3 regions of the Candidatus Allofournierella merdavium genome follow, and region 3 is predicted to be linked to each of the others. Evidence: a T-box and tRNA genes for the amino acid it is inferred to sense, from the RefSeq annotation. Region 3 holds a T-box; the other regions hold tRNA genes.
What was found. The T-box of region 3 lies ahead of pheS (phenylalanine--tRNA ligase subunit alpha). A T-box ahead of a tRNA ligase gene usually reads a tRNA of that ligase, here a tRNA-Phe.
Positions count from the first base shown of each region.

Region 1: it has a tRNA-Phe gene. The T-box ahead of pheS (phenylalanine--tRNA ligase subunit alpha) is inferred to sense a tRNA for this amino acid. The anticodon was not compared.
Region 2: it has a tRNA-Phe gene. The T-box ahead of pheS (phenylalanine--tRNA ligase subunit alpha) is inferred to sense a tRNA for this amino acid. The anticodon was not compared.

Region 1 covers NZ_CALWND010000006.1:38,310-45,754, forward strand. The annotation lists gene ACH2A7_RS05965 (alpha/beta hydrolase) at 1-1,086, shown strand, start outside; gene ACH2A7_RS05970 (glycerol-3-phosphate responsive antiterminator) at 1,303-1,875, shown strand; gene glpK (glycerol kinase GlpK) at 1,938-3,428, shown strand; gene ACH2A7_RS05980 (spore coat protein) at 3,566-4,024, shown strand; gene ACH2A7_RS05985 (DUF1622 domain-containing protein) at 4,183-4,659, shown strand; tRNA gene ACH2A7_RS05990 (tRNA-Pro) at 5,030-5,106, shown strand; tRNA gene ACH2A7_RS05995 (tRNA-Gly) at 5,110-5,185, shown strand; tRNA gene ACH2A7_RS06000 (tRNA-Phe) at 5,189-5,264, shown strand; gene ACH2A7_RS06005 (dihydropteridine reductase) at 5,869-6,225, shown strand; gene ACH2A7_RS06010 (TetR/AcrR family transcriptional regulator) at 6,244-6,843, shown strand; gene ACH2A7_RS06015 (hypothetical protein) at 6,833-7,445, shown strand, end outside.
Region 2 covers NZ_CALWND010000002.1:132,632-140,076, forward strand. The annotation lists gene ACH2A7_RS02040 (tyrosine recombinase XerC) at 1-955, opposite strand, end outside; gene radA (DNA repair protein RadA) at 1,170-2,558, opposite strand; gene ACH2A7_RS02050 (dCMP deaminase family protein) at 2,580-3,068, opposite strand; tRNA gene ACH2A7_RS02055 (tRNA-Cys) at 3,380-3,454, opposite strand; tRNA gene ACH2A7_RS02060 (tRNA-Gly) at 3,488-3,563, opposite strand; tRNA gene ACH2A7_RS02065 (tRNA-Phe) at 3,570-3,645, opposite strand; tRNA gene ACH2A7_RS02070 (tRNA-Asp) at 3,650-3,726, opposite strand; tRNA gene ACH2A7_RS02075 (tRNA-Val) at 3,731-3,806, opposite strand; tRNA gene ACH2A7_RS02080 (tRNA-Gly) at 3,814-3,889, opposite strand; gene hslO (Hsp33 family molecular chaperone HslO) at 4,028-4,894, opposite strand; gene ACH2A7_RS02090 (class I SAM-dependent DNA methyltransferase) at 4,887-5,657, opposite strand; gene yihA (ribosome biogenesis GTP-binding protein YihA/YsxC) at 5,664-6,254, opposite strand; gene lon (endopeptidase La) at 6,268-7,445, opposite strand, start outside.
Region 3 covers NZ_CALWND010000006.1:157,305-164,749, reverse strand. The annotation lists gene ACH2A7_RS06575 (holo-ACP synthase) at 80-460, opposite strand; T-box leader at 574-804, shown strand; gene pheS (phenylalanine--tRNA ligase subunit alpha) at 861-1,883, shown strand; gene pheT (phenylalanine--tRNA ligase subunit beta) at 1,902-4,376, shown strand; gene ACH2A7_RS06560 (IreB family regulatory phosphoprotein) at 4,558-4,803, shown strand; gene ACH2A7_RS06555 (glycosyltransferase family 1 protein) at 4,950-6,074, shown strand; gene ACH2A7_RS06550 (glycosyltransferase family 2 protein) at 6,071-7,057, shown strand; gene ACH2A7_RS06545 (glycosyltransferase) at 7,096-7,445, shown strand, end outside.

The DNA.
Region 1 (7,445 bases), 120 kb from region 3:
GTGCTGCTCACCAACGAGACCCACTCCAAGGAGTTCTTCTCCAACCAGACCACGGCGATGGTCATCGACTACTTCAACCAGACCCTCTCCGCCGACCCCGCCCGCGCGGTCACCGACCCCGGCGAGATGACCTTCATGTGGCGTGAGGCCTTCAACTTTGTGGCGCTGCTGGCCATGGTGGCCATGCTGGTGCCCATCGTCCGCCTGCTGGCCATGACCCGCAAATACCAGCCCTGTGTCAGCGGCCGGGCCACCATCCCCGCCGCCCGCAATCAGAAACTGGGCAACATCCTGGTGGTGGTGGGCACCATCCTGCTCAACGGCGCGGCCATCTACTTCGGCAACGCCCAGAAGGCGCCCTTCACCTTCACCGCCAGCGGCTTCTTCCCCCTGATGATCACCTGCTGGGCGCCCATCTACTTCCTGGAGTGGCTGGCCATCTTCGGGGCGGTCATCGCGCTGGCCTACACCCTGGTCACCTCCAGCTTCGCCAGCCTCAAGGCCTTTGTGAAGGAGATGTTCACCTGCGGGCCCAAGATCATTCTGAAGGACCTGGGCATCGCCGCGGTGTTTGTGGCGGCGGCGTATCTGATGATGTCCCTCACCCGGTACCTGTTCTATCAGGATTTCCGGCTGTGGATGGTCATGTTCTCGCCCCTCACCGCCGACCAGTGGCTGATCGTGGCCCGGTATGCCCTGCTCATCCTGCCCTTCATGTTCGTCACCAACCTGGCCACCAACTACCTGTCGGACATGACCATCGGCAAAAAGGGCCCCACGCTGGACGTGGTCATCACGGTGGCGCTGGCGGTGGCGGGCGTCTGGGCGCTGTGCGGCATCACCCACATCGTAGACTACAGCGGCATGATGCCCGGCAAGTCGGTCACCTCCTTCCTGCTGACCTACGGCGCGGTGCTCTTTTTGCCCATCCTCACCTTTGTCAGCCGCAAGGCCTACCAGCTGACCAAAACGGTTTGGGTCGGCACCTTCGTGAACACCATTCTCATGGCCTGGATGCTGGTGTGCATGTCCGGCACCAACGGCTCCTATGTGCCCCAGACCTGGATCACCAACTTCCTGGGCTGACGGGTACGCCTTGTACATTTTGAATAGAAAAACGCTTTTCGGATGGTGGTATATAACAAAAACCACAGGGCCCGCTTTACAATGGTAAAAATATCTGCGATAATATATATCGTCCAAACGAGAGCGGAGCGGGGCGAACGGTGGTTCGCCCCGCTTTTTCAAATGGTTTATTTTTTGTCAAACCCGGCCGCGCAGGCCGTCAAGGGAGTGTTGGGGTTGGAGAATGCACAGGCCAAAAAACAGCGCATGGTGGACTGCCCGGTGATCGCGGCGGTGAAGGACGAGGCGGGCCTTGCCGCCGCGCTGAAAAGCGAGTGCGAGGTGGTCTTTCTTTTGTTCGGCACGGTGGTGAACATCCCCGACCTGGTGGAGCGGGTGCGGGCCGCCGGCAAGCTGGCCATTGTGCACATCGACCTGTTGGACGGGCTGAGCCAGCGGGAGGTGGCGGTGGACGGCCTGGCGCGGATGTGCGCGCCGGACGGCATCATCTCCACCCGGCCCGCCCTGGTGCGCCGGGCGCGGCATCTGGGCCTGCTCACGGTGCAGCGGGCCTTTATCCTGGACTCGCTGGCCCTGTCCAACCTGCCTGCCCAGCTGGCGGTGGGCAAGCCGGACTTCATTGAAATATTGCCGGGCATCATGCCCCGGGTGATCACCGAGATCACCCAGGCCACCGCCACGCCGGTGATCGCCGGCGGGCTGATCAAATACAAGGACGAGGTCATGGCCGCCATGCGGGCGGGGGCGGCGGCGGTGTCCACCACCTGCCCGGCGGTCTGGGAGATGTAAAATGGCCCGGCGGGCGCAATGCCCGAAGCGGGAGAAACATATACAGAAGGAGGCGCCACGCCGTGAAGAAGTATGTGATCGCCCTGGATCAGGGCACCACCAGCAGCCGCTGCATCCTGTTCGACGAGCATCAGAACATCGTGCAGCTGGCCCAGAAGGAGTTCACCCAGCACTATCCCCATCCCGGCTGGGTGGAACACGACCCCATGGAGATCTACTCCAGCCAGTACGGTGTGCTGATGGAGGTGCTGGCCCAGAGCGGGGTGGACGTGCGGGAGATCGCCGGCATCGGCATCACCAACCAGCGGGAGACGGCGATCGTGTGGGACAAGGAGACTGGCCGCCCGGTGTACAACGCGATCGTGTGGCAGTGCCGGCGCACCGCCGCGCTGTGCGAAAAGTTGAAGGAGGACGCGGAGTTCACCGCCTATGTGAAGGAGCGCACCGGCCTGTTGGTGGACGCCTACTTCTCCGCCACCAAAATCCAATGGATCTTGGAGAACGTGCCCGGCGCCCGGGAGAAGGCCGAGGCGGGCAAACTGCTCTTTGGCACGGTGGACACCTGGCTCATCTGGAAACTCACCGGCGGCAAGGTGCATGTGACCGACTACACCAACGCCAGCCGCACCATGCTTTACAACATCCGGGACCTGTGCTGGGACGAGGCCATCTGCGCCCGCCTGGGCATCCCCATGGCCATGCTGCCCCAGGTGAAGGGCTGCAGCGAAATTTACGGCTGCATGAACATTCAGGGGGTGGAGGTGCCCATCGCGGGCATCGCCGGCGACCAGCAGGCGGCCCTCTTCGGCCAGACCTGCTTTGAGCCGGGCGAGGCGAAAAACACCTACGGCACCGGCTGCTTTTTGCTGATGAACACCGGCGACCGGATGTACCAGAGCAAAAACGGCCTGCTCACCACCATCGCCGTGGGCATCGGCGGCAAGGTGCAGTACGCCCTGGAGGGCAGCGTGTTCGTGGGCGGCGCGGTGGTGCAGTGGCTGCGGGATGAGCTGCACCTGATCACCGAGGCGTCGGACACCGAGTACTTCGCCACCAAGGTGAAGGACTCGGCCGGCGTCTATGTGGTGCCCGCCTTCACCGGCCTGGGCGCGCCCCACTGGGACATGTACGCCCGGGGCGCCATCCTGGGCCTGACCCGGGGCGCGGGGCGCAACCACATCATCCGGGCGGCGCTGGAGTCCATCGCCTACCAGACCGCCGACGTGCTCTGGGCCATGGAGGAGGACACCGGCATCCAGCTGCGGGAGCTGCGGGTGGACGGCGGCGCCTCCGCCAACAACTACCTGATGCAGTTCCAGGCGGATATCGTCTGCCGCACCATCCGCCGGCCCATGATCCGGGAGACCACCGCCCTGGGGGCGGCCTATCTGGCCGGTCTGGCCACGGGGGTGTGGTCCAGCCTGGACGACATCCGCAGCCAGTGGACGCTGGATAAACTCTACGAGCCGGCCATGGAGGAGGAAAAGCGGGCCAGGCTGGTGGCCGGCTGGCACAAGGCCGTGGCCCGCGCGAAGGATTGGGTGGAGGACTGAGCCCCCGTCATATTGGTGTTTTGCCGCCCCCGGCGGCCCGCACAGGGCCGCCGGGGGCGGCTTTTGCATACCGGGCGAGGATTTGGGAACACTGACACCAAACCGCGCGCCGCGCGAAAAAAGGAGAGAAAAGGAATATGGCTATGACCAAAAAGGAGCAGAGCCTGTTGAAGGACCTGCAGAACGAGGAAAAACTGTGCGCCGAGAAGTACCAGAAGGCCGCGGAGGCGGCCTGCGACCCGGCCCTCAAGACCATGCTGGGGCAGATCGCCCAGGCGGAACAGAACCACTACGACACGGTGACGCAGATGCTGGCGGGCAAGGTGCCCGAACCCCAGACCACCCAGCCCAAAGCGGCAAAACAGCAGCCGGCGCCCGGCCAGTCCGCGGCGAACCGGGCGGGGAAAAAGAAGGACGCCTATCTGGTGGCGGACCTGCTGGCCACCGAGAAGTATGTCTCCGCGGCCTACAACACCTCCGTGTTTGAATTCTGCGACGAGAAGAGCCGCCAGGTGCTCAGCGGCATCCAGCAGCAGGAGCAGCACCACGGCAAACAGCTGTTTGACTATATGCAGGTCAACGGCATGTATCGCTGACAAAAAAAGACGGGTCCCGCCAGGCACAGCGGGGCCCGTTCCCCTTTGTATGGCAGCTTTCACCGGGGCCTATGCAAACAGGGGAACATCTGCTATACTTATATAAAATAAGGAGATGCGCCCGGCTTTGCGGAAGGCCGGCGCAGGGAGGAGCGAACATGGAACCGATCGCGAGCATGGCCCCGGCGGCCACGCCGGCCCCGCCGGCCCCGCTGAGCGGCGCGGAGGCGATGTTTTTCGAGAACTTCTATAACGGGCTGCACGAGGGTCTGGTGACCCTGGTGAATCTGTCGGTGGTGCTGCTGGAATTCATCGGTGTGGGCGTCATTGTGGTGGCGGCGCTGCAGGGCATCTACAACTATGTGCGCCGCGACCCCCTGACCCGCCTGAAGCTGGCCAAGGGCATGGCCATGGGCCTGGAGTTCAAGCTGGGCAGCGAGATCCTGCGCACCGTGGTGGTGCGCCAGTTCAGTGAGATCGCCATCGTGGGCGCCATCATCGTGCTGCGGGCGGCGCTGACCTTCCTCATCCACTGGGAGATCAAGACCGAAGAGGCCCAGATGGAGCAGGAACTGGAGCAAAAGCAGGCCCTCATCCAGGGCGGCGAGGAGACCGCGGACCGGCAGCAGGAATGAACCCGGCGCGAAAAATCAAAAAAATTCGTCCCTCCGCATTGACGCGGGGGGATGAATCGGTTATAATAGCAAAAGCGCCCTGCCGGGCGGCCGTGTCACACGGCGTCTCCCGGCGGTTCGTAACGGGATGCGGCGCGGTTCTCAAAACGACAGGACGCGGCCGGCCTCCAGCCAACGGGATGTAGCGCAGTTCGGTGGGCGAAGCCGAGCGCCGCCGGTGGCGGATGCAGCGAGGCGGAGCCCTTGATGCGCAACCGAGCGGGCCAGCCGCCCTTTGGTGCGGCGCCGCACGCGACGATTGCGCGAAGGGAGCTGCGGTCCTCTTTATCTGTGCTTTTGGGTCCGATCGGCCTGAAAGTGAGATCAATGACGGGATGTAGCGCAGTTCGGTAGCGCGCCTGCTTTGGGAGCAGGATGCCGCAGGTTCAAATCCTGTCATCCCGACCATAGGCGGCTTTAGCTCATCTGGTAGAGCGCCACCTTGCCAAGGTGGAGGTAGCGAGTTCGAGCCTCGTAAGCCGCTCCATACGCCTCTGTAGCTCAGTTGGTAGAGCAGGGGACTGAAAATCCCCGTGTCATTGGTTCGATTCCGATCGGAGGCACCACGTCGGAATGGACTTCGCTCCATTCAAAAAGCCCAGCCGTTTGGCTGGGCTTTTCTCATACCGCTCCGTCATTCCTCCTTCTCCCCATGAAATTTTGCTTGCGCAAATTTTCATGGGGGCCCCGGCCGCCCGGGGGGCGGCTGTCTGGACTCCGCACCATTCAGAACACCCGGCCAAAAGGCCGGGCTTTTCTCATACCGCTCCGTCATTCCTCCTTCTCCCCATGAAATTTTGCTTGCGCAAATTTTCATGGGGGCCCCGGCCGCCCGGGGGGCGGCTGTCTGGACTCCGCACCATTCAGAACACCCGGTCAAAAGGCCGGGCCTTTCTCATACCGCTCCGTCATTCCTCCTTCTCCCCGCGAAACTTTGCTGACGCAAATTTCCGCGGGGGCCCCGGCCGCCCAGGGGGGCGGCATCGCGCTTGCGGCGGCGAAGGGCCGCGGCGCAAGGTTTCGGGCGAGCAAAACCCTGCGGGGCAAAATCGTTCCTTCGGCGGCTGAAATCGGCACACAGGGCCGAAGATGTCGTTCCCTTTTGGCCTGTTCTCCTGTATGATCGTATCAGCAGCTGCGAAAGAACGATCATAAAAGGAGAATTTCACCATGAACACGGATAAAATTTTCGCGGAAGCCATTGCCAACGAATACGCCCCCAAAGGCACCTCCAAAGTGGTGGCCCTGCGCAAGCTGGACCGCCGGGCAAAGGGCCCGGCCAACATCTTCGCCTACAGTTTCGGCGTGCTGATGACCCTGGTGCTGGGGCTGGGGATGTGCCTTTCCATGCAGGTGATCGGCGGCGGTGTGCTGCTCACGGGGGTGGGCATTCTGCTGGGGCTGCTGGGCATCGTGGGGGTGGGCCTCAACTACCCCATCTACAAAAAGCTGCTGCGGGCCGGCAAGGAGAAGTATGCCTTCGAGATCATGCAGCTGGCGCGGCAGATCAGCGATTCGGCGGAATGAGCAAGGGGAGGGCGGCAGATGAACAAGTCCGAGAGCAAATATTTCAACACCGCCCTGCGGATGGACGAGGCCCTCATCGCACTGCTGGAAGAAAAGGATCTGGAATACATCACGGTGAAGGAGATCTGCCGCCGGGCAGGCGTGAACCGGTCCACTTTTTATCTGCACTATGAGACCGTTGCCGATTTGGTGAGCGAGGCGCTGGAGACCATCGACCGGCGGTTTCTGTCCTATTTCCCCCGGGGGCAGCAGGAGGTGCTGGAAAACCTGGGCAGCCGCCGGCGGGAAGAACTGGTGCTGGTCACCCGGGAGTACCTTGTGCCCTATCTTCACTTTATCCGGGATAGCAAAAAAGTCTACCGGGCGGCCTTCCGCAACCCGGGCAGCGTGGGGGCGGACGCCCGCTACGGGGAACTGAAACGGCATATCCTCGGCCCCATTCTGGAGTGGTTCCAGATCCCGGCGGCCCACCGCCCCTATTATATGGCCTACTATGTGGAGGGCATCGCCGCCATCGTAAAGGAGTGGCTGGGCCGGGACTGCGCGGACGATGTGGAGATGATCGCCGGCATCATCGAGTCCTGTGTGCGCCCCCGGGAGGGCGGCCATGAAGTGTAACGGCCCGGCCGCGGGCGCCCTCCGGGCGTGGCGGGAGGACTATGTGCGCCGCACCCTGCTGGGCGCGGAGGCCTCCGCCGGCTGCACGGCGCTCTTTGCGGCGTACAACGGGTATCTGGGGCTTTTCCACCGGTCGGCCTGGCACGGGAGCATCGGGGTGTTCTACCTCCTGCTCACCGCCGTCCGGGGCATCGCCCTTCTGGCGGAAAAAAGGAACCGGACGCTCCCGCCGGAGCAGCAGGACCGCTGCCGCAGCAGCGCGTTCCTCCTCAGCGCCGGGCTGCTGCTGGCGCTGGACCTGGCGCTGATCCTGCCCATTTCCATGATGGTGGTGCTGGACAAACCCGTGTCCATGGGGCGCATCCCGGCCATTGCCATGGCCGCCTACACCACCTGGAAGATCACCATGGCTTCCCTGCACCTGGGCCGGCAGCGGCGCCGGCCCTGCGGCAATACACTGGCGGGGGAACTGCGGACGGTCAACTTCATCGACGCGCTGGTGGCGGTGCTGACGCTGCAGAATACCCTCATCATGGTGATGGGCACCGGGGAGGAGAACGGGATGCTTTCGCTCTCGGCCGTCTCCAGCGGGATTATCTACG
Region 2 (7,445 bases), on a different contig from region 3:
TTTCGGTGTTGATGTGTGTGTAGATCTCGGTGGTGGACACATGCGCATGCCCCAGTATTTCTTTGAGTTCCAGCATATCCACGTTGCCGTGGCGATACATCAGCGTCGCCGCTGTATGGCGCAGTTTGTGCGGAGAATATCCCTTTCCGGCAAGCCCGGCTGTTTGCAGGCAGTGGTCCACGATCTGCTGTACGCGCCGGGCACTCAGGCGCCTGCCCGTCTTTTTGGAAACGAACAGAGCCTGTGGGTCCCGCAGGTTGCCCAGCGCCGCACGGGCAGCGCGATAGTGCTTCAGCGCGTCCATACAGGCGGCGTTCAGATACACCAGCCGCTCTTTGTTGCCCTTGCCCACGATGCGGATGGTGTCCTCCTGAAAATCCTTCAGATCAATAGCCACAAGTTCGCTCAGGCGCATGCCGCAGTTCAAAAAAAGCGTGAGGATGCAGAAGTCACGCTCGTAAAAGTCGCTTTGTATATTTTTTAACAAGTCGATGCTTTCCTCGAGAGAAAGGTATTTCGGCAACGCCTTTTTCAGGCTGGGCACAGAAATATCCTTGGCCGGGTCATCCAACAGGCGATTGGACTTCACCGTCATGAATCGATAGAAACTCTTGATGCTGGTCAGCTTGCGGGCGCGGGCGGCTGGTTCGTTGTGCCGTTCGTTTTTTAAAAAATACAGATACTCATAGATTTCCGACTGGGTCACGCTGCCGATGGCCGCTGTATCGACAGAACGGATGTCGATGTCCTCAAACGCGCAGTTGGACGGAGCGAGGCCGCGTTCACGCAACAGGAATTTGAAGAACAGCCGCAGATCAATGTAATAGGCATTGACCGTGCGGGGCGATCGGTTGAGGATCGCGCCAAGGTAATTCAAAAAATCCCGTACATCCCGCGGGATATCCTCATACGGATCGTGGCGCTCGGGATGCATGGTATCGATATAGGTGCTCATATAACCGGGTTTGCCCTCCCCTTAATTTCGCTAAATTTTTATTTAGCGAAATTATATTAATTGAAATTAGTATACCTTCCCCCAAAAGATTTGTCAAGGCGGTCTGTGAGGCAACACCAAAGTGGGCTGATAAACGGCACTTCGTGACCACCAGACCCCTTACATTATAATAAAGCACCGGGGCGCAAGATCGCGCGCGCTCCGGTGCCGCTCCTTATTTGATGGCCTGGATGGCGTCCCGCAGATAGTTCACGCCCACCAGTTCGATGTCGGCAAACTCTTTCGGATCCAGTTGTTTGAGGCTGTGCCGCGGAACGATGGCCTTGGTAAAACCAATGCGCTGGGCCTCTCGCAGCCGCAGTTCCAGGAAGGTCACATTGCGCACTTCCCCGCCGAGGCCCACCTCGCCGATGGCCACGGTCTTGTCATCGATGGGCTTGTCCAGCATGGACGAGACCATGGCCAGGCAGACCGCCAGATCGCAGGCGGTCTCGTCCAGTTCCAGGCCGCCCACGATGTTCAGATACACATCCAGACTGCCGAAGAAGTACCCTGCCCGCTTTTCCAGGACCGCGATGAGCAGGTTGGCACGATTGAAATCAAAGCCGCTGGCGGTGCGGCGCGGCACATTGAAGCTGCTCTTGGTCACCAGGGCCTGCACTTCGCTCAGGATTGGGCGGGTGCCTTCCATGGTGCAGGCGACACAGTTGCCGCTGGTGCCCAGCGGACGGCCTTCCAGGAGCACCTGCGAGGGGTTTTCGATCTGGGTCAGGCCGTGGCCGGTCATATCGAACATCCCGATCTCGTTGGTGGAGCCGTAGCGGTTTTTCGCCGCCCGCAGCACCCGATACGGCAGCGTTTTGTCCCCTTCAAAGTAGAGTACGGTATCCACAATGTGCTCCATCACCTTAGGGCCGGCGATGGCGCCATCCTTATTTACATGGCCCACAATAAAAGTGGGGATCTCGCAGCTTTTCGCCACGGCCAGCAGACGCGCGGAACACTCCTTCACCTGGGACACGCTGCCCGCCGAACTGGAAACATCGCCGCAGTGCATGGTCTGGATGGAGTCGATGACCACCAGATCCGGTTTGGTCTGCTCAATAAGACCGCATATATCGTCGATGTCCGTCTCGGCGGCGAGATGAATGTTCTGCTGGGGCACCTGCAGCCGGTCGGCGCGCAGTTTGATCTGACGCACCGATTCCTCGCCGGTGATATACAGCACCTCACAGCGGTCGCTGATGGCGCCGCACAGCTGCAGCAGCAAGGTGGATTTGCCCGCGCCCGGCTCACCGCCCAGCAGCACCACACTGCCCAGCACGATGCCGCCGCCCAGCACCCGATCCAACTCGGAGATGCCGGTGACGATGCGGCTTTTCTCTTCGGTGGTGCTCACCTCCGAAAGGCGCCGCGCGGTGATGCCAGTGACACCGGCGGGCCGGGCGGACGCACCCCGCGCCGCAGACTTCGGCTCGGGCACGACCACATCCTCCACCATCGTGTTCCAGGCCCCGCAGCTGGGGCAGCGCCCCATCCAGCGAGGGCTGCTTTCCCCGCAGTTGGAGCAGACAAAGATCGTTTTCAGTTTATTGTCCTTCAAAACGCAAACCGCCTTCTTGAATCAGTATCCGAACACACCCTCCAGCGACTCGTCGTTGTCGATCCAATCCTGCACAAGGACCATGCGGTATTCGTCGCGGGTATCCCGGATATACACCTTTTCGATGCCCGCGTTGATGATCATCCGCTTGCACATGGAGCAACTGCTGGCGTTTTTGACGTAGTCGCCGGTGGCCATGTCAATGCCCACCAGATACAGCGAACTGCCCAGCATTTTATCGCGGGAAGCACTGATGATGGCATTGGCCTCCGCATGAACGCTGCGGCACAGTTCATACCGCTCACCGCGGGGGATCTGCAGCTTTTCACGGATGCAGACCTTCATATCATCGCAGTTCTTACGCCCGCGGGGCGCCCCCACATAACCGGTGGAGATCACCTCGTCGTTTTTCACGATCACCGCCCCGTAGTGTCGGCGCATACAGGTGCCCCGCTGCGAAACGCTCTCCGCAAGATCCAGATAATAGTTTATTTTGTCTCTGCGCGCCATTGGTATTCCCTGTTCCCCTTTCCAAGTGAGATGAATCGCACGAATGCGGCGTTTTATGGTTTGCATGATTTCGGCCTCTCCGGCACGTCACATTCGTGCCCGGTAAACCGAAGCAGGCGGGCGACCCTGCGGGACAGATTTTTCCTGCCGTTGCAGAGCCTTCTTTCGGTTCAACGGGATGCCCGATCCCCGCGCCCACGTCTTTTGGGTTTTCCTGCACAATGCGTATATATAACGTTAGTATAGCACAAGGGAGGGTAAATCGGCAACCAACAAAAAAATCGCCGCAAGCGGAACGCTTGCGGCGAAACTGGAGGTGCCGACCGGATTTGAACCGGTGAATGAAGGTTTTGCAGACCTTTGCCTTACCACTTGGCCACGGCACCAGATGAGAACCGAGGAGAAGTCGGTTCTTTTTATGGAGCGGCTTACGAGGCTCGAACTCGCTACCTCCACCTTGGCAAGGTGGCGCTCTACCAGATGAGCTAAAGCCGCAAAAAATGGTGCCTCCGATCGGAATCGAACCAATGACACGGGGATTTTCAGTCCCCTGCTCTACCAACTGAGCTACAGAGGCAAATTGGCGACCCGGATGAGGCTCGAACTCACGACCTCTAGCGTGACAGGCTAGCGTTCTAACCGACTGAACTACCGGGCCACGGTGGTGGAAGTTAACGGGCTCGAACCGCTGACCCTCTGCTTGTAAGGCAGATGCTCTCCCAGCTGAGCTAAACTTCCTTAAAAATGGAGCGGCTTACGAGGCTCGAACTCGCTACCTCCACCTTGGCAAGGTGGCGCTCTACCAGATGAGCTAAAGCCGCAAATCCCATGGTTTGCATCGCCGATGTGTTTTGGCGACGTTGTTTATTTTACCGTATCTTACCTGCTTTGTCAAGACTATTTCTCAACTTTATTTTAGTTTCTCCAAAGGCGGGCAAACCATGCGAATGTCCGTTTTTTTACAGGGAGCGAAGCAGTTTTGCCACGTCCACATTGTAGGTTTTGTCGCAGAACTGGCAGTTCACTTCCACGCACTTCTGCTCTGCGGCAAGGCTTTCCAGTTCCTTGCGGCCCATGCTCAGCAGGGCGCGCTCCACCCGCTCCCGGCTGCAATCGCACCGGTAGCACACGTCGTATTCATCCAGCACCTGCGGGTCAAAGCCCTGCAGCACCAGGTCCATGATCTCCTTGGGTCCCATCCCTTGCTGCAAAAGGCGGGTCACACTGGGAGCCTTGGCGATGTTCTGCTCCAGGGTGGTGATCTCCTGATCGGTGGCGCCGGGCAACAGCTGGATCATGTACCCCCCCGCGCAGCGGATGGACAGATCGGGATTCACCAGGACCCCCAGCGCGCACACGGTGGGGGTCTGTTCGCTGGTGGCATAGTAGGCGGTGATGTCCTCGGCCACTTCCCCGCTCACCAGCGGGATCTGACCCACATAGGGCTCTTTAAGCCCCAGATCACGCACGACGCTCAATGTGCCGTCCTTGCCCACAGCGCCGCCCACATCCAGCTTGCCGTCGGCCCGCAGCGGCAGTTCCACCACCGGGTTCTGCACATAGCCCTTCACGCAGCCGGTGCCGTCGGCCACCGCCAGGACGGTGCCGGCCGGCCCGCCGCCGTTGAGGCGCAGGGTCAGGGAATCCTGTTCACTTTTCAGAGTGATGCCCATCATGGAGGCGGCCGTGAGCAGCCGCCCCAGCGCCGCGCTGGTGACGGCGCTGGTCTTGTGGATGCGTTCGGCCTCGGCCACGATGGCGGTGGAATCCACGCCGTAAAACACCACGCCGCCGTTGTCGGAAATACCGCGAATCATGTTAGCCATTGTGTTGTTTCTCCAGTTGTGTGTATTGTTTGATCGCCGTAAAGATGTAGCGCTGGCTGTCCGGCCGGAGGGGCCCGAAGGTCTCGCCGTCACAAAGGGCGGCGAGGCGGAACCCGTTTGCCTCCAGCACCCGCTCCACATACGCTGCCTCGTAGGTGTATTCCGAGAACTGCTCCCGGAACACCTCCCCGGTATCGAGATAGCGTATCTCGATGGAGATATCCACCCGGTCCCCCTGGGGCGCGCAGGTGTTTTTCCAGCGGCAGACCGCATCCGGCCCTTCCAGCACAAATTCGTTGTCCGCCAGCACCTGCCGGTGCTTGTAGGGGGTGTTGAGGTCAAAGAGGAACACGCCGCCCTCCTCCATGAAAAAGGCGGCCCGGGCAATCGCCCGCTCGAACCGGGGCGCGGGGCCGATGTGGTTGTAGGTGTCGAAGGTGGACACCGCCCCCCGGATGGTGCCGAACAGGTCCAGGTCCAGGATGTCCTGGCGGAGCAGCAGCAACCGGTCGGAAACGCCCAACTCGTCCGCCTTTTCCCGCAGTACCGCCAGCATCTCCTCCGACTGATCCACCCCGATCATGTCGTACCCCGCCTGGGTGAGCATCAGCGTCAGGTCGCCGGTGCCGCAGCCAAGGTCCGCCAGAATGCCGTCGGCCACACCGTGTGCGTCCAGCTGCCCTTTTATATAAGTATAGAGGGCGTCATAGTCGGCCTCACCGTTCAGCTCGTCGTAAAAATAGGCGAATTCGTTGTATGCCATGGGAATTTACACCTCATGCAGAAGCGCCTGATCGAACAATGCCTGCAACGTGTCGATGCCAAGACCTGTTTCGCTGCTGGAAAGAACAATACCTTTACAGTCGTATTTTTCCCGAAGGAAGGCAAATTCATCGGCTTTTTTTGCCGCTTCGCTCTTTTTCAGCTTGTCCGCCTTGGTCAGCGCCGCCACGAACGGGATCTTTCGATAGCGAAGATATTCCAGCATCTGAAGATCGTCGGCGGAAGGAGCGTGGCGGCTGTCCAGCAGCTGCACCAGCAGGACACAGTTCCGCCGGTCATCGAAGTAGCTGTTGATCAGCTGGTCCCACCGCTGGCGGTCCGCCGCGGAGACCTTCGCGTAGCCGTACCCCGGCAGGTCCACGAAATAGACGTCGTCCACCGTGTAGAAATTGATGGTGGCCGTCTTGCCCGGTGTGGCGCTGACCCTCGCGAGGTTTTTCCGGTTACAGAGCTTGTTGATGAGGCTGGATTTTCCCACATTGGACCGGCCGGAGAAAACAAATTCCGGCCGGTCGCTGTCGGGAAGCTGGCTGGACAGCCCATAGGAGGCCTGAAAGTCAGCTCTTTGAAAGTTCATATCCCTCTCCTTCTCATTGCCGCAGGGTGGATTGCTGGGGGCGCTGTTCCCCCGGTGTCACCAGGCCGGACGGATGGGGCGCGGCGGCCGGGACAGATTTGGCCCGGCTGGGGGTGCGGCGGGCGCGCCGCGGGGTCAGCAGCGCGTGGGACAGCACCTGCCCCAGATGGCTCACCGGCACGAACCGGATGGCCTTTTTGACCTCTTCATCCACATCATACAGGTCGCTCTGGTTGGCCTGGGGGATCAGCACGGTCTTGATGCCCTGGCGATAGGCCGCCATGCTCTTTTCCTTCAGCCCGCCGATGGGCAGCACATCGCCGTGGAGAGTGATCTCGCCGGTCATGGCCACATCCGCCCGGACAGGGATGCCGGACAGGCAGGAGATCAGCGCGGTGGTGAGGGTCACGCCGGCGGAGGGGCCGTCCTTCGGCACCGCGCCCTCGGGGGCGTGGATGTGAAGGTCCACGTTCTTGAGCTGCTCCGGGTCGATGCCGTATTCGGCGGCGTGGACCCGCGCGAAGGTGACGGCCAGATGGGCGCTCTCCTTCATCACGTCGCCCAGCGAGCCGGTCAATTCGATCTTACCGCTGCCGCCCGGGATGGTCTGCACCTCGATGGGCAGGATGGCGCCGCCCACACTGGTCCAGGCGAGGCCGTTGGCGATGCCCACCGCGTTGGTGCGGTTGTAGAAATCCGGCTTGATGCGCCGGGGGCCCATCAGCGATTCCAGATTGGCCGCGGTGACCGTGACCTTCTCCTCCTCGCCGGCAGCCACCTTGCGGGCGCATTTGCGCAGCACTTCGGTGATGGCCCGCTCCAGGCCGCGCACGCCCGCTTCCTGGGTGTAGCCGTCGATGAGGCCGTAGATGGCCCCCGCGGTCAGATTCGCCCTGCCCTCCAGTCCGTTCTTTTTCAGCTGTTTGGGCAGAAGGTGGCGCTTGGCGATGTTGAACTTCTCCTCCCGGGTGTAGCTGGGCAGTTCGATCACCTCCATCCGGTCCAGCAGCGGGGCCGGGATGGTGGACAGATCGTTGGCCGTGGTGATGAAGAACACCTGGCTGAGGTCAAAGGGGATGTCGAGGTAATGATCCTTGAAGGTCTTGTTCTGCTCGGGGTCCAGCGCCTCCAGTAGCGCCGCCGCCGGATCGCCCCGGAAATCGGCGGCGAGTTTGTCGATCTCGTCCAGCA
Region 3 (7,445 bases):
GCCTTACAAAGGCGGCGATGGCTGCCCCCGCCCATGGCGGGGCCTCGGTGGTAGTATGCCCGGCGCGCCGGGCATTTAATCAGCTTTTCTCCAGCACCGCGAAGGCCAGGGCCAGCCCCGCCTCGTGGCTCAGGGAGAGGGCCGCGTGCAGCCCTTTTTCCGCCAGGTGGGCCGCCGCCGCGCCCCGCAGGGCGTAGTAGGGCGCGCCGCTCTTTTCCCGCAGCACCTGGATCTCCGCCAGGGCAAAGCCCCCCAGGCCTTTGCCGCAGGCCTTCAGAAAGGCCTCCTTGGCGGCAAAGTTCGCCGCCGCGCTGGCGGCTTTGCGCGCCGGGGAAAGTTTTTCCAGAAAGGCCCGCTCCTCGGCGCCGAACACCCGCTGCCAGAACGCCTCGCTGGCAAGGCTTTTCTCCATCCGCTCCACCCGGACCATGTCCGCGCCCACGCCTGCGATCACGGCCATCCCCTCCTTTTTTTCGCAGTTTTATGGTACCACGCCCCGGCCCGGTTTACAAGGCGGCAAAACCTGTCTTTTTTGCTTGCAAAACGCCGGCGGGTGTGCTATGATTGGCTTTGTAAAACGCGCTGACGAAGGAAAGTAGCGCCGTTCTCCCGGCACAGAGAGGGACCCCCCGGCTGCAAGGGCCCCGCGGCGGGGACGGAGGCGAAGTTCCCTTCCGAGCGGCTTTGCTGAACCTTCGGCAGTAGGCAGAGACGGCCTTCCCCCGTTAGCGGGAGCTTGAGTGTTTGCTCAAAGAGCAAGAATCCGGGTGGTACCGCGGAGCTTTGACCGGCTTCGTCCCTGTGAATACACGGGGGCGAGGCCGTTTTTGTTTGCCCCCAGAGGAAAGTGAGGAAACAACATGAAAGAGGCATTGGAACAGATCCGCCGCACGGCGGACCAGCTGATCGCCGCCGCCGCGGACGAAAAGGCGGTGGAAGAGCTTCGGGTGCGCTTTTTGGGCAAAAAGGGCGAGTTGACCGCCATCCTGAAGCAGATGGGCAAACTCTCCGCCGAGGAGCGCCCGGTGGTGGGCGCGCTGGCCAACCAGGTGCGGGAGGAGATCGACGAGCGCATCCGCGCCCGGATGAAGGAACTGGCCCAGGCGGCCCTCACCGCGCGCCTGGCCGGCGAGACCATCGACGTGACCCTGCCGGGCAAGCGCCCGGAGCAGGGCGGCCTGCACCCCTTCCACCTGGTGCTGGACGACTTCAAGCACATCTTCCTGGGCATGGGCTTCGACGTGGTCAGCGGCCCCGAGGTGGAGCTGGACCACTACAACTTTGAGATGCTCACCATCCCCAAGACCCACCCCGCCCGCGACACCCAGGACACCTTCTACATCACCGAGAACATCCTGCTGCGCACCCAGACCAGCGGCATGCAGATCCGCACGATGGAGCAGCGCAAGCCCCCCATCCGCATCATCGCCCCCGGGCGGGTGTACCGCTCCGACGCGGTGGACGCCACCCACAGCCCCATCTTCCACCAGATCGAGGGCCTTGTGGTGGACGAGGGCATCACCTTCAGCGACCTGAAGGGCACGCTGGAACAGTTCATCAAAAAGCTCTACGGCCCCCACACCAAGGTGCGCTTCCGCCCCCATCACTTCCCCTACACCGAGCCCAGCGCCGAGATGGACATGAGCTGCTTCAAGTGCGGCGGCAAGGGCTGCTCCATGTGCAAGGGCGAGGGCTGGATCGAGATCCTGGGCTGCGGCATGGTGCACCCCAAGGTGCTGGAAAACTGCGGCATCGACTCGGAGAAGTACACCGGCTACGCCTTCGGCATCGGCCTGGAGCGGGTGGTCATGATGCGCTACGGCATCGACGACATGCGCCTTCTGTACGAAAACGACCTGCGCTTCCTCAAGCAGTTTAATTGATAAGGGGGACAAACACCAATGGTTTTACCGATGAGTTGGGCGAAGGAATTCGCCGATTTTGACTGCTCCGCCAAGGAGATGGCCGACCGGCTCACCATGACCGGCAGCAAGGTGGAGTGCTATACCAACGCCGCCGACGCCGTGGAGAACGTGGTGATCGGCCGCATCGAGTCCATCGTGCCCCACCCGGACTCCGATCACATGGTGATCTGCCAGGTGGAGGCGGGCCAGGGCACGCCGCTGCAGATCGTCACCGGCGCGGCGAACCTCAAGGTGGGGGACCTGGTGCCGGTGGCGCTGGACGGCTCCACCCTCCCCGGCGGCGTGAAGATCAACAAGGGCGTGCTGCGGGGCGTGGAGAGCAACGGCATGCTGTGCAGCCTGGCCGAACTGGGCCTGACCGTCCACGACTTCCCCTACGCCATTGAGGACGGCATCCTGGTGCTGGATGCGCGGGACTACCCCGAGGGCATGCCCGCCCCCGGCACCCCGGCGGTGAAGGCGCTGGGCATGGACGACGTGGTCTTTGAGTTCGAGATCACCCCCAACCGCCCCGACTGCCTGGCGGTGCGGGAACTGGGCCGGGAGTGGGCCGCCACCTACGGCACCCCCTTCAAGGACCACACCCCGGTGGTGAAACCCGGCCACGGCAGCGTGAACGACCTGCTGAAAGTGGACATCGAGAACAGCGACCTGTGCCTGCGCTACTGCGGCGCGGTGGTGGAAAACGTGCGGGTGGCCCCCAGCCCCAAGTGGATGCGGGACCGGCTGCGGGCCTGCGGCGTGCGGCCCATCAACAACCTGGTGGACATCACCAACTATGTGATGCTGGAGTACGGCCAGCCCATGCACTGCTTTGACCACAAGTATGTGAACGGCCAGCACATCCATGTGCGCAACGCCAAGCCCGGCGAGCACATCGTCACCCTGGACGGGGTGGACCGGCCCCTCAGCCAGGAGATGCTGGTGATCGCCGACGACGCGGGCCCCATCGGCGTGGCCGGCGTGATGGGCGGCGAGTACAGCGGCACCTACGAGCACACCACCCGGGTGGTGTTCGAGAGCGCCATGTTCTACGGCCCCTCCATCCGCACCACCGCCAAGAAGCTGGGCCTGCAGACCGAGGCCTCCGCCAAGTACTCCAAGGGCCTGGACCCCAACACCTGCGCGCCGGCCCTGGCCCGGGCGCTGGAGCTGGTGCAGCTGCTGGACGCCGGCGACGTGGTGGACGGCGTGGTGGACATCTACCCCGCACCCCGCACTGAGAACCGGGTGCCCCTGCGCCCCGAGGTCATCAACCGGCTGCTGGGCACCACCCTGAGCCGTGAGCAGATGGTGGACATCCTTCTGCCCCTGGGCTTTAAGATGGAGGGGGACGTGGTGGTCTGCCCCACCCTGCGGGACGATGTGAAGCGGGACTGCGACCTGGCCGAGGAGGTGGCCCGGTATGTGGGCTACAACAAGCTGCCCAGCACCCTGATGCGGGGCGTGGCCGAGGCCCGGCCCACCCCCCGCCAGAGCTTTGACGAAAAGCTCACCCGCACCCTGGCGGGCTACGGGCTGTGGGAGTGCGAGACCTTCAGCTTCTACAGCGCCAAGTGCTTTGACCAGATCAACCTGCCGGCGAACGACCCGCTGCGCAATGCGGTGGTGATCTCCAACCCCCTGGGCGAGGACACCAGCATCATGCGCACCACCGCCCTGCCCAGCGTGATGGAGGTGGTCGCCCGCAATTACAGCGCCCGGGCCGCCGCGTGCGCCGTGTTCGAGCAGGCCACCGAGTACCTGCCCAGCCCGCTGGCCCACGAGGTAGCGGACAACGACTTCAACGACTACCCCGCCCTGTGCAAAAAGCTGGCCGCCGAGGGCAAGACCCCCAGCGACCTTCTGCCCACCGAGTTGCAGAAGCTCATCCTGGCGGCCTACGGCCCCCAGTGGGACTATCTGGCCATGAAGGGCGTGGCGGAGGGCCTGCTGGCCACCGCCGGCATCCGGGACTTCACGGTGCAGCGCAACGCCGCGGGCACAGCCTTCCACCCCGGGCGCGCCGCCGACATCTATGTGAAGGGCGAAAAGGTGGGCACCGTGGGTGAGATCCACCCCACCGTCTGCGCCAATTACGGCATCAAGGCCCGGGTGGTGGCCGCCGACCTGGATCTGGACAAGCTGTTCCAGCTGCGGGGCGGCGAGCCTCAGTTCACCCCGCTGCCCAAGCACCCCGCCACCAGCCGCGACCTGGCCCTGGTGGCCGACGAGGCGACGCCCGCCGCCGAACTGGCCGGCTGCATCCGGTCGAACGCCGGCGAGAATCTGGAGAGCCTGACCCTCTTCGACGTGTACACCGGCGAGAAGGTGGGCGAAGGCAAAAAGAGCCTGGCCTATAACCTGGTGTTCCGCGCGGCGGACCGCACCCTCACCGATCAGGAGGTGGACGAGGCCATCGGCCGGGTGCTGAAAGCCCTGGGCGAAAAGGGCGTGAGCCTGCGCAGCTGAGCTTCTTTGTGTCCTTTCGGGCGCCGTTTCCCGTTGCGGGAGACGGCGCCTTTTTGTCCCGGCAGGGGCGGCCTTCACAAAATACCCGCAAATTTGCCCGCCGGCCGCTCTTGCAATCGGGGGCGTTATCCTGTATACTATGCTTATAAAATCATTTCCTTTGCAAAGGGGGGCCCGAGAGATGTCTGATCCTACCGCTGTATTCTCCATCTACGACGAACGCGACCGTGAGATCCGCGCCGTGGTGCAGGAGGTGTACGACGCCCTGAAGGAAAAGGGCTACAATCCCATCAACCAGCTGGTGGGCTACATCCTGTCGGAGGACCCCACCTACATCACCACCTACAAAAACGCCCGCTCCCTCATCCGCAAGGTGGACCGGGATGATCTTTTGCAGGCGATGGTGCGCAACTATGTGAATCCCTGATCCTTCAAAGGGGGGCTCCGCCGGCCGGCGGAGCCCCCCTTTTTTCGCCCTTTGGCGACCTGGGCGCGGCCGGCGGCTTTATTGCAAAGCCCCCGGCTTTTTGCTATACTGAAGCGTGTATCCTGACATGAAAAGGGGGGCGTGCCATGGCGCCGATCCGGGTGCTGCACTGTGTGGCGGGCTTGGGCCACGGGGGCTACGAGAGCCTCATCATGAACCTCTACCGCAACATCCACCGGGAGAAGGTGCAGTTCGACTTTGTCTCCTCCTTTCCCGGCGTGTACGAAAAAGAGATCGAGGCCCTGGGCGGCGTGATCCACCGCATCCCCTTCATCACCCAAAAGGGGCCCTTCGTCTACACCGCGGCGCTGGACCGGGTGCTGCGCGCTTCGCCCCGGTACCCCATCGTCCACTCCCACATGGACAAGTTCAGCGGCCTGGTGATGCAGCGGGCGGCGAAGGCGGGCATCCCGGTGCGCATCGCCCACAGCCACAACACCAAAAACGAGGGGGGCCTTGCCTTTCAGCTGGTGAAGGACCACTACGGCCGGATGGTGCTGCCCTGGGCCACCGACCTGTTCGCCTGCAGCAGGGCCGCCGCCGACTGGATGTTCGGGGCAAAGGCGGCCGACGCCCACATCCTCTTCAACGGGGTGCAGCCGGAGGCCTTCGCCCCCGACGCCGCCGCCCGCGCCGCGGTGCGCGCAGAACTGGGCCTTGCCGGGGACGTCTTCGCGGTGGGCCATGTGGGCCGGTTCACCGAACAGAAGAACCACGCCTTTTTGCTGAAGATCTTCGCCGCCCTCCACGCCCGCCGGCCGGACAGCGCCCTGCTGCTGGCGGGGGACGGCCCCCTGCGGCCCAAAATAGCCGAACAGGCGCGGCGGCTGGGCCTTTCGGAGGCGGTGCGCTTTCTCGGTCTGCGGGAGGATGTGCCCGCCCTGCTTTCCGCCATGGACTGCTTTGTCTTTCCCTCCCTGCACGAGGGACTGCCGGTGACATTGGTGGAGGCGCAGGCGGCGGGGCTGCCGGTGGTGGCCAGCAGCGCCATCACCGACGAGGTGTGCATCACCCCGCTGGTGCGGCGCATGGGGCTGGACGAGCCCGCCGGCGAGTGGGCGGCCGCCGCGCTGGAACTGGCCGGCGGCGGCTTTGCCGCCCGCCGCTGCCCCGCCGGGGCCATCCGCGCCGCGGGCTACGACATCGCTGACACCGCCCGCTGGCTGGAGGAATTTTATCTCGCCCGGGCGGCGCAGACGGAGGGAAGATGACCATGACAAGACCGCTGATCACGGTGGTGGTGCTGGTGTACAACGCGGGGGCCTACCTTGCCCCCTGCCTGGAGAGCATCTCCCGCCAGACCCTCACCGACTTTGAACTGCTGCTGGTGGACAACGGCAGCACCGACGGTTCCGCCGAGGCCTGCGACGCCTTCGCCCGGGAAAATCAGCGCTGCACGGTGATCCACCAGGAGAACCTGGGCATCATCGGCGGCCGGGGCGCGGGGGTGCAGGCGGCAAAGGGGGAGTATCTCGCCTTTGTGGACTCGGACGACCTGCTTCACCGACGGATGCTGGAAGAACTGGCGGCCAGCTGCCGGTCCACCGGCCTGCCGGTGGCCTGCTGCCGCTTTCTGCCCTTCTTGGGGGAACAGCCCCCGGAGGTGCCCGACGAGCCCCAGGCGCGGTTGCGCTTTGAGGCGCCGCTGCACCTGGACGCGCTGCTTCACGACAAGCGGGTGGAGTACAGCCTGTGCAACAAGCTGTACCACCGCAGCCTGTTCGAGGGGTTCGACTTCTCCTCGCCGGTGATCTACAACGAAGACCTGTACCTCAACTGGCACATCCTGCAACGGGTGAAGGGCATGGCCTTTGTGGACCTGGTGGGCTACTTCTACCGCCAGCACGCGGCCTCCACCACCCACCGGCCGCTGCACCGCCGGGCGCTGGAGGACCAGCTGTCGGTGGCCTCCACCATCCTGAACGAGGCGAAGGACAGCGCTCTGGAGCCCACGGCCCGGGCGTTTTACTATGAAAAGCTGCTGTATCTGGACAGTATGATCCTGCGGCAGGAGAACGCCCGGGACTTCTCGGCGGACCACCGCTTTCTGCTGGCCCAGCTGCGACAGGGGCTGCGCCGGGCGCTGACGCTGCCCCGCCTGCCCGGGAAGATGAAGGTGGTGGCGCTGGTGGCCTGCATGGGCGGGCCCTTCTACCGGTGGCTCTGCCGCCTGCTGCTCACCGACCGCCGCTGAATTTTTCGACCGCCCGCCCGGCGGGCAAGGTGCCCTTTATGAAACTGCTCTTTATCCTGGACACGGTGGAGTTCCCCCTGGCCCCCACGCCGGCGCTGGCGCGGCGGGTGGCCTGCCTGCTGGCGCGGCGGGGCCACACCGTGCACCTGCTGGAACTGTGGGACGGGCAGACCCCGCCCCCCGCCGCCGACGGCTGCGTCGGCCACCCGCTTGCTTTTGCCGACGAGCGCCGGATGAACGAGGCGCTGGAGTTCGGCCACGCCGGCGGCACGCCGGTGCCCCTGCGCCTTGCGCGGCTGGCCGCGAGGCCGGACGCGGCGCTGGCCGCGGTGCGGCAGATCGCCCTGAAGCGGCCCCGACGGCTCACCGCCGCCCGCGGCGCCATCGA